DNA from 2 places in the Bacillus sp. AL-1R genome. Region 2 is predicted to be linked to the other one. Evidence: a T-box and tRNA genes for the amino acid it is inferred to sense, from the RefSeq annotation. Region 2 holds a T-box; the other holds one or more tRNA genes.
The links. A T-box is a leader RNA that pairs with one kind of tRNA and senses whether it is charged. The one in region 2 lies ahead of leuS (leucine--tRNA ligase), so its partner is inferred to be a tRNA-Leu.
Positions count from the first base shown of each region.

Region 1: it has a tRNA-Leu gene. The T-box ahead of leuS (leucine--tRNA ligase) is inferred to sense a tRNA for this amino acid. The anticodon was not compared.

Region 1 covers NZ_CP197469.1:4,221,014-4,228,207, reverse strand. Annotated here, with positions in the region: gene ACSBO6_RS20110 (Tex family protein) at 1-1,051, shown strand, start outside; gene cmpA (cortex morphogenetic protein CmpA) at 1,041-1,151, opposite strand; gene ACSBO6_RS20100 (SprT family protein) at 1,454-1,906, shown strand; tRNA gene ACSBO6_RS20095 (tRNA-Asn) at 1,991-2,065, shown strand; tRNA gene ACSBO6_RS20090 (tRNA-Ser) at 2,073-2,163, shown strand; tRNA gene ACSBO6_RS20085 (tRNA-Glu) at 2,174-2,248, shown strand; tRNA gene ACSBO6_RS20080 (tRNA-Val) at 2,259-2,334, shown strand; tRNA gene ACSBO6_RS20075 (tRNA-Asp) at 2,347-2,422, shown strand; tRNA gene ACSBO6_RS20070 (tRNA-Gln) at 2,619-2,693, shown strand; tRNA gene ACSBO6_RS20065 (tRNA-Gln) at 2,836-2,910, shown strand; tRNA gene ACSBO6_RS20060 (tRNA-Lys) at 3,474-3,546, shown strand; tRNA gene ACSBO6_RS20055 (tRNA-Leu) at 3,560-3,642, shown strand; gene ACSBO6_RS20050 (helix-turn-helix domain-containing protein) at 3,874-4,326, shown strand; gene cls (cardiolipin synthase) at 4,922-6,367, opposite strand; tRNA gene ACSBO6_RS20040 (tRNA-Arg) at 6,916-6,992, shown strand; tRNA gene ACSBO6_RS20035 (tRNA-Pro) at 6,998-7,074, shown strand; tRNA gene ACSBO6_RS20030 (tRNA-Gly) at 7,079-7,152, shown strand.
Region 2 covers NZ_CP197469.1:3,642,596-3,649,789, forward strand. Annotated here, with positions in the region: gene ACSBO6_RS17505 (rhodanese-like domain-containing protein) at 70-366, opposite strand; gene leuS (leucine--tRNA ligase) at 643-3,060, opposite strand; T-box leader at 3,140-3,356, opposite strand; gene ACSBO6_RS17515 (MDR family MFS transporter) at 3,422-4,621, opposite strand; gene ACSBO6_RS17520 (glycogen biosynthesis protein GlgD) at 4,831-4,980, opposite strand; gene ACSBO6_RS17525 (DUF2524 family protein) at 5,043-5,306, opposite strand; gene mnmL (tRNA modification radical SAM protein MnmL/YtqA) at 5,499-6,461, shown strand; gene mnmM (tRNA 5-(aminomethyl)-2-thiouridylate-methyltransferase MnmM) at 6,458-7,033, shown strand.

The DNA.
Region 1 (7,194 bases), 580 kb from region 2:
CGCAATTGGAAATGGTACAGCTTCGAGAGAAACAGAGCTTTTTATATCTGGAATTTTAAAAGAAATGAAAAATAATACTTACTATGTAATCGTAAATGAAGCGGGAGCAAGTGTTTATTCAGCATCTGAATTAGCAAGAGAAGAGTTCCCCGATTTACAAGTTGAAGAACGAAGCGCAGTTTCAATTGCCAGACGACTACAAGATCCGTTAGCAGAGCTAGTAAAAATTGATCCTAAATCGGTGGGGGTAGGATTATATCAACACGATGTATCTCAAAAAAGCTTAAATGAATCATTATCATTTGTTGTTGAAACATCTGTTAACCAAGTTGGCGTAAATGTAAATACAGCATCGGTCTCACTACTTCAATACGTATCAGGCTTGTCTAAAACAGTTGCGAAAAATATTGTTAATTACCGTGATGAAAAAGGGAAAATAACAAACCGAAAAGAGCTTAAAACAATTCCAAGACTAGGTGCTAAAACATATGAGCAATGTATTGGATTTTTACGTGTCCTTGAAGGAGATGAACCTTTAGACCGTACAAGTATTCACCCAGAGAGCTACGTACAAGTAAAAAAATTATTAAAGCAATTAAATTTCTCAACAAGTCAAATTGGTTCAAATGAACTGAAAGAAAAGCTAAAGACAATTAATATAAAAGAAGTGTCAGAGCAATTAGATATTGGTGAAATTACGCTAAAAGATATTCTAGCATCATTAATGCAACCTGAACGAGATCTACGAGATGAATTAGCAGCACCAATCCTTCGCCAAGATGTTCTTCAAATTGAAGATCTAAAAATAGGGATGGAACTTGAAGGGACAGTAAGAAATGTAGTCGATTTTGGTGCGTTTGTAGATATTGGACTAAAGAACGATGGTCTTGTTCATATTTCTAGAATGAGCAGCAAATTTATTAAGCATCCACTTGATGTTGTATCAGTTGGTCAAGTAGTAAAGGTCTGGATTGCTGAAGTAGACCAAAAGAAACAAAGAGTAGGTTTATCTATGCTACCAATTGAATCGAAAGAAATTATCAAAGCTTAATTTTTTGATAATAAAACCAACATTGATTCAATAATTTAATTTGATAACGGTTTTTTTCATAAAATGCTTTTTGAATTTGAGATTTAAGCCAACTAGGCATTGCCATGATGAAAACCTCCAACTTAAAAATCTTCGCCCATCTTTTTTTAGGATGGGCGATGAAATAAATGAGTGAGGGGTAACCTTCCGATACATTGTATAAAAAGGATAACTGTATTGTTCATTTTGATAGTAAAAATTACGCCGTTGTAGAGAGATTTACTAAGAGCAGCCTATTTAGCATAAATCGTACTAATAAGATCTTTTGAAATTCTCATTTGTAAGTTTAATGTATGCACATACCCAAGAATATGTGAGTTGTTCAGTTATAATAAAGAAGAAAAAAGGATGGAGAATCATAAAATGGATAATGAGGAGATACAAAAACTGGTTGAAGAACTATCAATCACATATTTCAATCGACCATTTCTCCACCAAGCTACTTTCAATACTAGATTGAGGACAACTGGTGGTAGGTATCTATTAAAAACAAGTAATATCGAATTAAATAAGTTTTATTTTGAAGAACACGGAATTGAAGAGTTAAAAGGGATCATATTACACGAGCTTTGTCATTATCATCTTCATATTATGAAGAGAGGATACAAACACGAAGATAAAGATTTTAAAGAACTATTAAAAAAAGTAGGAGCTCCTAGGTATTGTAAACCACTAAATTCGATAAAAAAAAGAACGCATTCATATAAGTATAAATATAGATGTTCAGGGTGTGGGCAAACCTTCTTAAGAAAAAGAAAAGTGGACATTAAACGCTATGTTTGTGGTTTATGCAAAAGTCCATTAAAACAATTATAAATAGTGTTGACATCTAATATGCATATAGTTTATATTAATACTTGTCATCACGTTTTAGCACTTGATGAAAAGATTATTAATTTTTCCGCAGTAGCTCAGTGGTAGAGCACTCGGCTGTTAACCGAGTGGTCGTAGGTTCGAACCCTACCTGCGGAGCCATTATAATAGAGAAGTACCCAAGTGGCTCAAGGGGCGCCCCTGCTAAGGGTGTAGATCGTTTACGCGGTGCGAGGGTTCGAATCCCTTCTTCTCTGCCATATTTTTTTTGGCCCGTTGGTCAAGCGGTTAAGACACCGCCCTTTCACGGCGGTAACACGGGTTCGAGTCCCGTACGGGTCACCATTTTTATCCTGGAGGATTAGCTCAGCTGGGAGAGCACCTGCCTTACAAGCAGGGGGTCGGCGGTTCGAGCCCGTCATCCTCCACCATTAACTTCATATGGTCCCGTGGTGTAGCGGTTAACATGCCTGCCTGTCACGCAGGAGATCGCCGGTTCGATCCCGGTCGGGACCGCCACTATTTACTACAAATTGTAGTATTTTTTTCTTTATTTGGAGAAAAATAGTAAGAGTGGATTTGGAGTTAGATTGTCGGATTGTTTTTATCTTGAGGGGAAAATTCGAGAGGTAAGGAGCAATACAACATAAAAAAAATCCTGCGGTGCAACTTCATGAAGGTTATTCTGAGAAGTTGATTCATGATGTTATATCAATGGGCTATAGCCAAGCGGTAAGGCAACGGATTTTGATTCCGTCATGCCCTGGTTCGAATCCAGGTAGCCCAGCCATTTTGTTTTTTGTAGAGATGTTTGATTGTTTTTTATCTTGAGGAGTAAAGTCGAGAGGTAGAGGCAGTACAACATAAAAAAAATCCTGTGGTGCAACTTCATGAAGGTTATTCTGAGAAGTTGATTCATGATGTTATATCAATGGGCTATAGCCAAGCGGTAAGGCAACGGATTTTGATTCCGTCATGCCCTGGTTCGAATCCAGGTAGCCCAGCCATTTTAGTTTTTTAATAATATGTTTAAGGTAAGGGATTTTATTTTATCTTAGACGCGATCGTGTAGACAGTAAGTTGGTTTTAAAATATTTGGTATTTTGTTATACTTGTAATATCTTTATATTACGAGCCATTAGCTCAGTAGGTAGAGCACGAACGAATATGCTACGAAGCAATTACTTCAGCGTACTTGTCGAACTGCTACTTGAATTTTCTATCTGAGACAAGGACGTCACATAGAATACGCAATATTTTATAAATTTGTATTATTACGAGCCATTAGCTCAGTAGGTAGAGCACGAACGAATATGCTACGAAGCAATTACTTCAGCGTACTTGTCGAACTGCTACTTGAATTTTCTATCTGAGACAAGGACGTCATATAGAATACGCAATATTTTATAAATTTGTATTATTACGAGCCATTAGCTCAGTAGGTAGAGCACGAACGAATATGCTACGAAGCAATTACTTCAGCGTACTTGTCGAACTGCTACTTGAATTTTCTATCTGAGACAAGGACGTCATATAGAATACGCAATATTTTATAAATTTATATTATTACGAGCCATTAGCTCAGTAGGTAGAGCATCTGACTTTTAATCAGAGGGTCGAAGGTTCGAATCCTTCATGGCTCACTTTTGTTTATTCGCGGTCGTGGCGGAATGGCAGACGCGCTAGGTTGAGGGCCTAGTGGAGGTTTCTCCGTGGAGGTTCAAGTCCTCTCGGCCGCATCTTAATATGACTTATCAGGCATCTTACAATTGTAAGGTGTCTTTTTTGTTTTTCTTCTATTTAAGTAATTCTTGTTTGAATATTATTAGAATGGTTATTATATAGCAAAAATGGTGATTTAATGATGATTTATACATGGCAACTTCAGGTTGCACCCTAATGCACGTAATACTATCTTTACATAACATCGTATATTAATAATAATTGAGTTACTGAAAGGAAGTGATTTCATGATTTTTAGTAAACGATTAAAAGATGAACGTGAAAAAAGAGGATGGTCACAAAATGACCTTGCAGAGAAGATTCATGTAAGTCGACAGACCGTTTCCAAATGGGAAACGGAAAAAAATTATCCAAGTATTGAGGTATTGATTAAATTAAGTGATTTATTTGATATTACCATTGATGAGTTATTAAGAAGCGATGATGAATTAAAAGAAAAAATAATTCAAGATAGTAAACAGTTAGCAAATCCGAATTTAAAAATAACTTTTGACTGTATCTTTATAGTTGGCGCTATTTTATTACTGACTAAATTGATTATTTTCCTTTTGAATAAATTTATGGGAGCGGATATTACAATCTTAAAGGGTAATCATTTCATTATAAATTTTATACCGATGATATTGATGATAATTGGTGGAGTTGGATCGGACTATTATAAAAAGAAATACACTCAGTGATGATTGATTGAGTACGAATAAGTTTTTATATGAAAAAACTCACTTTTGATAACTAAAAACTACATAATTCAAATTAGGAAGTTTTTTAGGGTTGGCAATCGCTGGCTTCTTTTTTTTGTTATTTATGGTTAAAAAATAGTCAAAATTAGAACAATTATGAAGGGCTTTTCCTTGTTATACTTAGATTAAATATTAAAAGGAGGGGCTGTAATAATAAAGTCGAGTTAATTAAGAGAGTTTTAAGTAAAACAGCCATATTACTAACTGGGGATATATGAATACCATATTAAAATATTCTACTATATTATGGGCGGTTCTATTTTTGTATTTCTATAACAAATTAGTGCCCAAAACCATACTTTATCCTATAATGGATTTTCTTATATTATTTATAAGCATTACTGTAATACAGAAATTTTTTGATTTAAAAAAAGGTCGTAACAACATAAACTAAGTTCATTTCTTCTGTCACATTAAGTTATATGCTTCTTCTTTAAGTATTTCATTTGCTTTTTTCATTTTTTTTACTGTGTATCACCTTTCGATTTCTATAAAGATAAAATAAAAAACATTACCGTTAAGTAATGTTTCTTCTTTACAATATTGGAGATAAAAGACGTGAGATAGCTTCTTTAAACTTGATTATGACTGATCTCTCTTGATATTTATCAATTGTAAGCTCACTACAATGTTTACTATCAAGTATAAAAAGATCTCGTAATTCAGAAGCTTTTTCCTCTGAGTAGGTAATCGCGTTTATTTCGAAATTTAATTTAAAACTACGAGTATCGATATTAGTAGTTCCTACTGAAGCTACTTCATGATCCACAACGATTGTTTTAGCGTGTAAAAAACCATTCTCGTAAAGTAATATTTTTGCACCATATGATAAAAGTTCTCCAGCGTACGATAGAGTTGCCCAATACACGAATGGGTGATCAGGTTTACTTGGAATCATTATTCTTACATCGATACCAGATAAAATTGCGATTTTGCACGCATCCATAATACTTGTATCAGGAATAAAATACGGTGTTTGAATATAAACAGATTTTTTAGCTGACATAATTAATTTAACGTACATATTTTTCAAATGTTCTGTTTCTGAATTTGGTCCACTTGCAACTATTTGGATAGGGGTACTTCCAATATTCTTTTCACTATTAAATGAGAATTCTTCTATACTATGTACAGGTTGATTAGTGGCTTGTTGCCAATCTAAAATAAATCTACCTTGAATTTGATTAACTGATTCTCCAATTATCCGAAAATGAGTGTCTCTCCAATAACCAAATTTCTGATCAATACCAAGATATTCATTTCCAATATTGAATCCTCCAATATAGGCAATTTTCCCATCAATAATACACAGTTTTCTATGATTCCTATTATTTAAACGAAAATTGATCAGTCTTAGGAATGAAGGGAAGAACGCTACTACCTCGCCACCATGTTTAACAAGTTCTTTGAAAAAGGAAGGGGTAATTCTTTTGGAACCAATGTCATCATACAGGACTCGTATTTTTACACCTTCTTTTGCTTTTTTTGTAAGTTCATCTCTTAGTTTCTTTCCTAATGAATCACGCTGGATGATATAGTACTCGATATTAATCTCTTTTTGGGCAAGTTGTATGTCTTTAAATAGAGAATTAAATTTTTCGTGACCATCTCGAAACGTTCGGATTTCGTTATCTGTCGTTAATAAAGCGTTAGCTGACTTTAAATTCATCATAATTAAATGTGAATGCTTTGATAGTAGCTCATCTTGATGAAAAATTTGATCATTATGAATTTTATTAGCCTGGTCCGTAACTGCCAATTGTAGATAAGTTCTTTCTTTAGTGGATAGATGGTAGAAATTCTTTTGTTTTAGCTGCCTACCTAAAAATAAATATAGAACAAAACCCACTATAGGTATAAAAAGTAAGATCATTAGCCAAGCCCACGTGGCAACAACATCTCTTTTTTCAATAAATACAAGTACTCCTGCTAAAAGTATATTGATGATAAGGAGGATTGTAAGAAAATTATTAATATCCATTTTTCACACTTCCTATTAAGTTAGATTACCTTATATTAGTTTACTATCTTTTTTTATGTTCTTCGTTCATATTTTTTATTTAAAAGAAAAAAGTATTCGAAAACACTTCATATACAAATTCAATCTCGTTACATATCAGATATGAAAAATAGATTTTCTTATTATATAGAAAAAGGAGATACTCTGTATAATTGGGGTATGTACTTAAATTGTACCAAAGTAATTCAGTTAGTGTTTCGTAGTACTATGTCGGAAATGATAAATATGTATTGATTAAAAGTACTTTAATAACTTGAAAAAAGGACTTTAAGTCGAGGTAGATCAAATAAGTATACAAATTCGTAAATTTTTTATTTTAAAGTGTTGACATTAGTTGTTGGATACTTTAATATAGTTTAAGTCGAGTCGGACAAGTTAACGAAGTCAACGAAAGCTTATCGTAGTAAGCTTTTAAAGTTAAAAAAACTTTTTAAAAAAAGTGTTGACATGAACAGTCAGATGTTGTAAACTGTAAAAGTCGCTAACGAAGACGACACACTTTATAATATGCGCCCGTAGCTCAATTGGATAGAGCGTTTGACTACGGATCAAAAGGTTATGGGTTCGAGTCCTTTCGGGCGCGCCATATTACGGGAAGTGGCTCAGCTTGGTAGAGCACCTGGTTTGGGACCAGGGGGTCGCAGGTTCAAATCCTGTCTTCCCGACCATTTCGCGGGTGTAGTTTAATGGTAAAATAGAAGCCTTCCAAGCTTCGGTCGTGGGTTCGATTCCCATCACCCGCTCCATTATGAACTTTGAAAACTAAACAAAACATGAAGTAAACGTCA
Region 2 (7,194 bases):
TATATAAAAAAATCCAACATAAACGTTGGATTTCAGTAGTTAATCAAACTATTGATAAAGACTTATTTTTTATTCGATCTCGCCTTCCCAGGCCATCATACCGCCTTCCATATTAATCGCCTTATAGCCTAGCTCATTTAAATATTCACAAACATTCTCACTACGAACGCCTGCCTTACAAATAAAAATGTATTCAAATTCTTTATTAAAAACATCTAACTTGCTAGGAATTTGTCCCATTGGAATATGAACTGCTTCTGGAATTTTCCCATACTCAACCTCATAATCCTCTCGTACATCTACTAAAAATAGCGTTTCTCCTGATTCTAAACGCTCTTTCACTTCATTTGCAGAAATCGTATTCATCAATGCTCATCCTTTCTTTATAGCAACATCTTAACAACTAATTATTTTCTATGCAAAAAGTAAGTTTGATCGGATATATTTGCTAAACATAAATAGTTTTATTTTTAAAATTCTTTAAGGCGAAGTGGACACCATTACCTGGCCAACTATAGTTTTTCTAAAAAGTCAACGTGTTAGTATGCTAAATCTTTAAATTGACTTATTTATAAAGAGAGCATTAGAAAAAAAAAATAAACAAAGAAAAAACCTCAAAAGAGGTTTTTTCGAATGATCTATTTAGTTCGCAACGATATTGACTAATTTACCTGGTACAGCAATGATTTTTCGAACAGTTTTGCCTTCAACTTGTTCCTTAACTGCGTCGTCTGATAATGCAATTTGCTCCATTTGCTCACGAGAAGCATCTTTTGCAACACGTAATTTTGCTTTTACTTTACCATTAATTTGTACTACAATTTCAATTTCGTCTTCTACAAGTTTAGCTTCATCGTATGCTGGCCATGTAGCATATGCAATTGAATCACTAGCCCCAAGTTTACTCCAAAGTTCTTCACCGATATGAGGTGCAACTGGTGCGATTAATTTTACGAAACCTTCAACCATTTCTTTTGGTAATTGGTCAGCTTTATATGCTTCGTTAATAAACACCATCATTTGTGAAATTGCAGTGTTAAAACGTAAACCTTCAAAGTCCTCTGTTACTTTCTTTACCGTTTGGTGATATGTTTTTTCAAGACTGCTAGAAGTAATGCCTTCAACAATTTTATCTGAAAGCTCTCCATTATCAGTTACAAATAAACGCCATACTCGGTCTAAGAATCGACGAGAACCATCTAATCCATTTTCTGACCAAGCGATAGATGCATCTAATGGACCCATGAACATTTCATATAAACGTAATGTATCAGCACCGTGGCTATTAACGATATCATCAGGATTTACAACGTTTCCTTTAGACTTAGACATTTTTTCATTATTTTCCCCTAAGATCATTCCTTGGTTGAAAAGCTTTTGGAATGGCTCTTTTGTAGGAACTACACCTAAATCATAAAGGAATTTATGCCAGAAACGAGCGTATAGTAAGTGAAGAACTGCATGCTCTGCTCCTCCAATATAAACATCTACTGGTAACCAATGCTTTAATAATTCAGAATCTGCGATTGCTTCGTTATTATTTGGATCAATATAACGTAAGTAATACCAACAGCTTCCGCCCCATTGTGGCATTGTATTTGTTTCACGTCTTCCTTTTTTACCTGTTACTGGATCAACTACATTAACCCAATCATCAATATTCGCTAATGGTGACTCTCCAGTACCACTTGGACGAATATCTTCTGTTTTCGGAAGAATTAATGGTAATTCCTCATCAGGAACAACTGTCATTGTACCATCTTCCCAGAAAATTACTGGAATTGGCTCTCCCCAATATCTTTGGCGAGAGAATAACCAATCACGTAGACGATACGTAACTTTTTTCTCACCTGCATTTGAAGATTCTAACCATTCGATAATTTTTTCAAGTGCTTCTTCTTTATTTAAACCGTTTAAGAAATCAGAGTTAACATGTTTGCCATCTCCAGCGTAAGCCTCTTTTTGAACGTCCCCACCTTCAACAACCTCAATGATTGGTAAATTAAATTTAACTGCAAATTCATGGTCGCGCTCATCATGTCCTGGTACTGCCATAACTGCACCAGTTCCATAGCTTGCAAGAACATAATCAGCAATCCAAATTGGAAGCTTTTCATTATTTACAGGATTAATTGCATATGCTCCTGTGAAAACACCTGTTTTATCCTTCGCTAAATCAGTTCTTTCTAAATCACTTTTCGATTTAACTGAATCGATATAAGCATCAACTGCATCTTTTTGATTAGCTGTTGTAATTTTATTAACTAAAGCATGTTCTGGAGCTAATACAACATAAGTTGCACCGAATAATGTATCTGGACGCGTTGTAAATACTGTAACTTTTTCATCGAATCCATCAACATTAAAGTAAACTTCAGCACCTTCCGAACGGCCGATCCAGTTACGTTGCATTTCTTTTAAGCTTTCAGGCCAATCTAATTCTTCTAGATCTTCTAATAATCTATCCGCATAAGCCGTGATTTTTAAGATCCATTGCTTCATCGGACGACGCTCAACTGGATGTCCTCCACGCTCACTTTTACCATCGATTACTTCTTCATTAGCTAAAACTGTACCAAGTGCTGGACACCAGTTTACTGGAATTTCATCTACATAAGCTAATCCTTTTTCAACCATTCTTAGGAAAATCCATTGAGTCCATTTGTAATAATTAGGATCAGTTGTATTTACTTCACGATCCCAATCGTATGAGAATCCAAGTGCCTGAATTTGATTACGGAAAGTATTAATATTCTTTTCAGTAAACTCAGCTGGATCATTACCTGTATCTAATGCATATTGTTCTGCTGGAAGACCAAATGCATCCCACCCCATTGGATGAAGTACATTATAGCCCTGCATTCTTTTCATTCTTGAAAGAATATCTGTAGCTGTGTACCCTTCTGGATGCCCAACATGTAATCCCGCTCCAGATGGATAAGGGAACATATCAAGTGCATAAAATTTCGGCTTGCTTGTATCGTCAGTTGTTTTAAATGTTTTATTTTCTAACCAATACTTCTGCCATTTCTGTTCAATAGTACGATGATTAAAACTCATTTTATTGCCTCCTTTTTTCATATATAAATGGCTCGGCTGTGGTCCTAACGGTCTACAATAAAAAAAATCCTCCCATCCCAAAAGGGACGAGAGGATTTCCCGCGGTACCACCCAAATTAATGTAAAAATACATTCACTTGTTTCCGTAACGTGGAACACGACATTTATTACTTGGTTAAAACCGTTCACAAATGTGGCTTATGGGCGAGTTCATGAATAGAATGGATTGACTTTCACCAACCGTCAACTCTCTAAACCTCTTCATATTCACTACTATTCCCAATCATAGCCGATCATTTAGATTCAATTTATACTATTTTATTATAACCAAAGAAAAAGGTCAATTATACCTAGCCTATTTTTAAGAAGCAAATGTTTGATTTTCAACTTTTACTACTTTTTTTGCTAATCTCTCATAAAGTACAGAGAAAACCATACTAATTCCTAAAAAGACAATTAATATCATAAATAATACCTTCATGTTAAACGTATCAACAAGTGCCCCTCCAATTACAGGTCCAAGCATTCTTCCAACTGTCGCTGCACTATTTACAATCCCTTGATACATACCGATTCGATCTTTTGGAGCAAGCATATTTGCAATAGTTGGGACTGCAGGCCAGACGAACATTTCTCCAATCGTTAATATGATCATACCTGTCATAAACATCGAGAACTGATGAGCAGTACTCACAAGAATAGTCGAAGCGATAAAGAATCCAATTCCAAACAACATTTGCTTTCTCATACTTAACTCTAATTTACGGATCGCAGTTGATACGATTGGCTGAGCTAAGACGATTAGCGCACCATTTATAGTCCATAAGAGACTATATTTTTTTAAGCCAATGTGTAGATTTTGCATTTCTGAAGCAATTGTAGTTTGCCATTGTACATAAACTAACCAGCATAAAACATACGCAACACAAACAATCATCAGAGCCTTCATTGAAGGAGTAAATGAAAATTTTTGTTTTTCTACATTTTCTATATGAGCTTCTTTTATTTGCTTAGTTTCCCCTATACCCTTAAATCCAAATAAAGCTACTAAGAAGAAAATAATATATAAGAGCAAATTAGCAATGAAAATATAATTAATATTAAAATCTGCAACAATTCCACCTAAAGCCGTACCAATTGCAACACCAAGATTTTGCGCTACATAAATTGCATTAAAAGCTTTACGACCGCCCTCTGGCCATGCCGCTCCAACCATCGCGTACATTGATGGAAATACAATACCGACACCAAATCCTAATATGACAAAGAAACAACTGTAAAATGTCCAAGTATGATTAATAACCAAACCTAGAATCGACAAAAACGTAATACTAATGCCAGTTAGGATTGATCTATATCCCCCAAACTTATCAAAAAGCCAGCCACCGAGCATATTACCAAATACACCAGCCAATGAATTAAACATTAAAATAAGCCCCGCAACAGACAAGGACTTTCCTAAATACGTATGGATATATACTGTATTGAATGGCCATAAAAAAGAATTACCTGTTACATTTAAAATCATACCGATTAACAAAAACCATAGTTTTTTTGGCATCCCGTACTCCCCTCAAAAGCTGTCCCTTTTTATCTATTTTTATCTCGTTAACTCATTAATTGTAGAGGAGAATCTTCCTAGTTTCAAGAGGCACGAATTAAGTAAGAAGAGATAGAAAAATCAAAAATCTAGAATGTATTAGAAAACCATCAAGTTTACCCTAAAATTACCAAAAGAAAAAGGAAGGCACCCCTTCCTTTTTCCTTACATTACCCTTGCTTTGATCTTTGTGGTTGACCTTTTTTAGCATTTTTCATTTTGACTTGATCGACTGCTGAAAGTTCACCTGAGAATTCTGTTATGGTTTTATTTTTTGTTTTTTGTTCAGGGTTATTACTTTTTGATTTCTTTTTAACCATTTTTGGTTTCCTCCCAAGGATCGCATATTCTTTAACGTATTCTTGCATATTTTAATCTCCTTCTAGTGCGGAGTAATAATCATTTGATGTTGTAGCTGTGTTAATTGTCTGCGTAAACGATAAAATTCATCCTTATTTTCTGCATTTGCAAGGTTTGCAACTTTTTCAAGCTCAATTAGTGCTTCTTCAATCCCTGCTTGTGCTTGTGAATATTCAATATCATTATAATGCTCTTGTCTCATACCAATCTCTAGTTGCTCTACTGCATAATCATATGCTTGTTTCGCTTTTTGTACTTGTTCTTGTCCGAAGTTACGATCTGTTATTCCCAAGAAAATACCTCCTTTGAGACTTAATGAAGTATCCGATATGTAGGTTACCTCAAGGATAGTATTTCCGAACCTTTTAATCAGAGTACAATTATTTCTTTACAAATAAGAAAGGTTTTTCCATTTGGATTTCTTTTTAGGTCATGATAAAATCGATAATATTGACTTAAATTAAGGGAGGGATGAGGAATGACAAAAAACAATCCTTTTCCATATACAATAGATCATAAAAGATATCATTCATGGAATTATCATTTAAGACAACAATTTGGCGAAAAAGTATTTAAAGTTTCGATTGATGCTGGATTTGATTGTCCAAATAGGGATGGTACAGTTGCGTTTGGAGGTTGTACTTTTTGTAGCGCATCTGGTTCGGGCGACTTTGCAGGTGATCGAGCTGAGGATGTTGTAACTCAATTTCATAAAATAAAAGATAAAATGCATGAGAAATGGCAAAACGGAAAATACTTAGGCTATTTCCAAGCTTACACAAATACTCACGCACCAGTTGAAGTATTAAAACAAAAGTTCGAACCAATATTAGAGCAAGAAGGCGTAGTCGGTTTATCAATCGCAACAAGACCGGATTGTTTACCAGATGATGTTGTTGAATATCTTGCTGATTTAAATAAACGAACTTATTTATGGGTTGAATTAGGATTACAAACCGTTCACGAAAAAACTGCTAATATTATTAATCGTGCACACGATTATAAAACTTACGTAGAAGGCGTAGAAAAATTAAGGAAGCACAACATCCGTATTTGTTCACATATAATTAACGGATTACCTCTTGAAACGCCAGAAATGATGATGGAAACGGCGATGGAAGTTGCAAAGCTTGATATTCAAGGAATTAAAATTCACTTACTTCACCTTTTAAAAGGTACTGCAATGATGAAGCAATATGAAAAAGGACTAGTTGAATTCATGGATTTTGACGCTTATATTAACTTAGTCGTTGATCAGCTTGAAATCATTCCAAGTGATGTAATCGTACACCGTATTACTGGAGACGGTCCACCTGACTTATTAATCGGACCAATGTGGAGCTTAAAAAAATGGGAAGTATTAAACGCAATTGATCGTGAATTCGAACGTAGAAATAGCTGGCAAGGTAAATTCGCAAAAAATCGAGTACAATTAACATGATACTAGATCGTATTTTACCGTATGCTAGAAAGCTTCTTCAGTCAACAGTTAAAGAAGGCGATATTACCATCGATGCCACAATAGGTAATGGTCATGATACAGTATTTTTAGCAAAATTGGTTGGAGAAACTGGTCATGTATATGGATTCGATATCCAAGAATTAGCTATTCAAAAGACGACTGAAAAAATAAATAATGAAAATTTAAGCAAGCGAGTTACACTTTTTCAAAAAAGTCATGCAGAAGTAAACAAAGTAATTCCAGCTTCATTACACGAGAAATTAAAAGGTGCTATTTTTAATCTTGGTTATTTACCTGGTAGTGATAAATCAGTTGTCACAGTACCCGAGTCAACCATCTCAGCAATAGAACAAATACTTGAAATGATGGCCCCAGAAGGGATTATCGTAGTTGTGATATACCATGGTCATGAAGGCGGAGAAATTGAAAAAGATGCATTAATGAACTTTGCTCAAAACATCCCTCAAGACTTGGCACATGTATTAACTTATCGATTTATTAATCAAGCAAATAACCCTCCTTTTATATTAGCTATTGAAAAAAGAGCTTAAGAAAAAACTGTCTATTTAAAGACAGTTTTTTTTGTCCTCAATTTTATCAACAGTACAATTGCCTCTTCTTAATAATTATAAATACCTTAAAAAATCATTAAAAATTAATTAATGGTAAATTTTTCTTGGAAAATTGGTAAAGATAAAAAAATCAAAAAAAA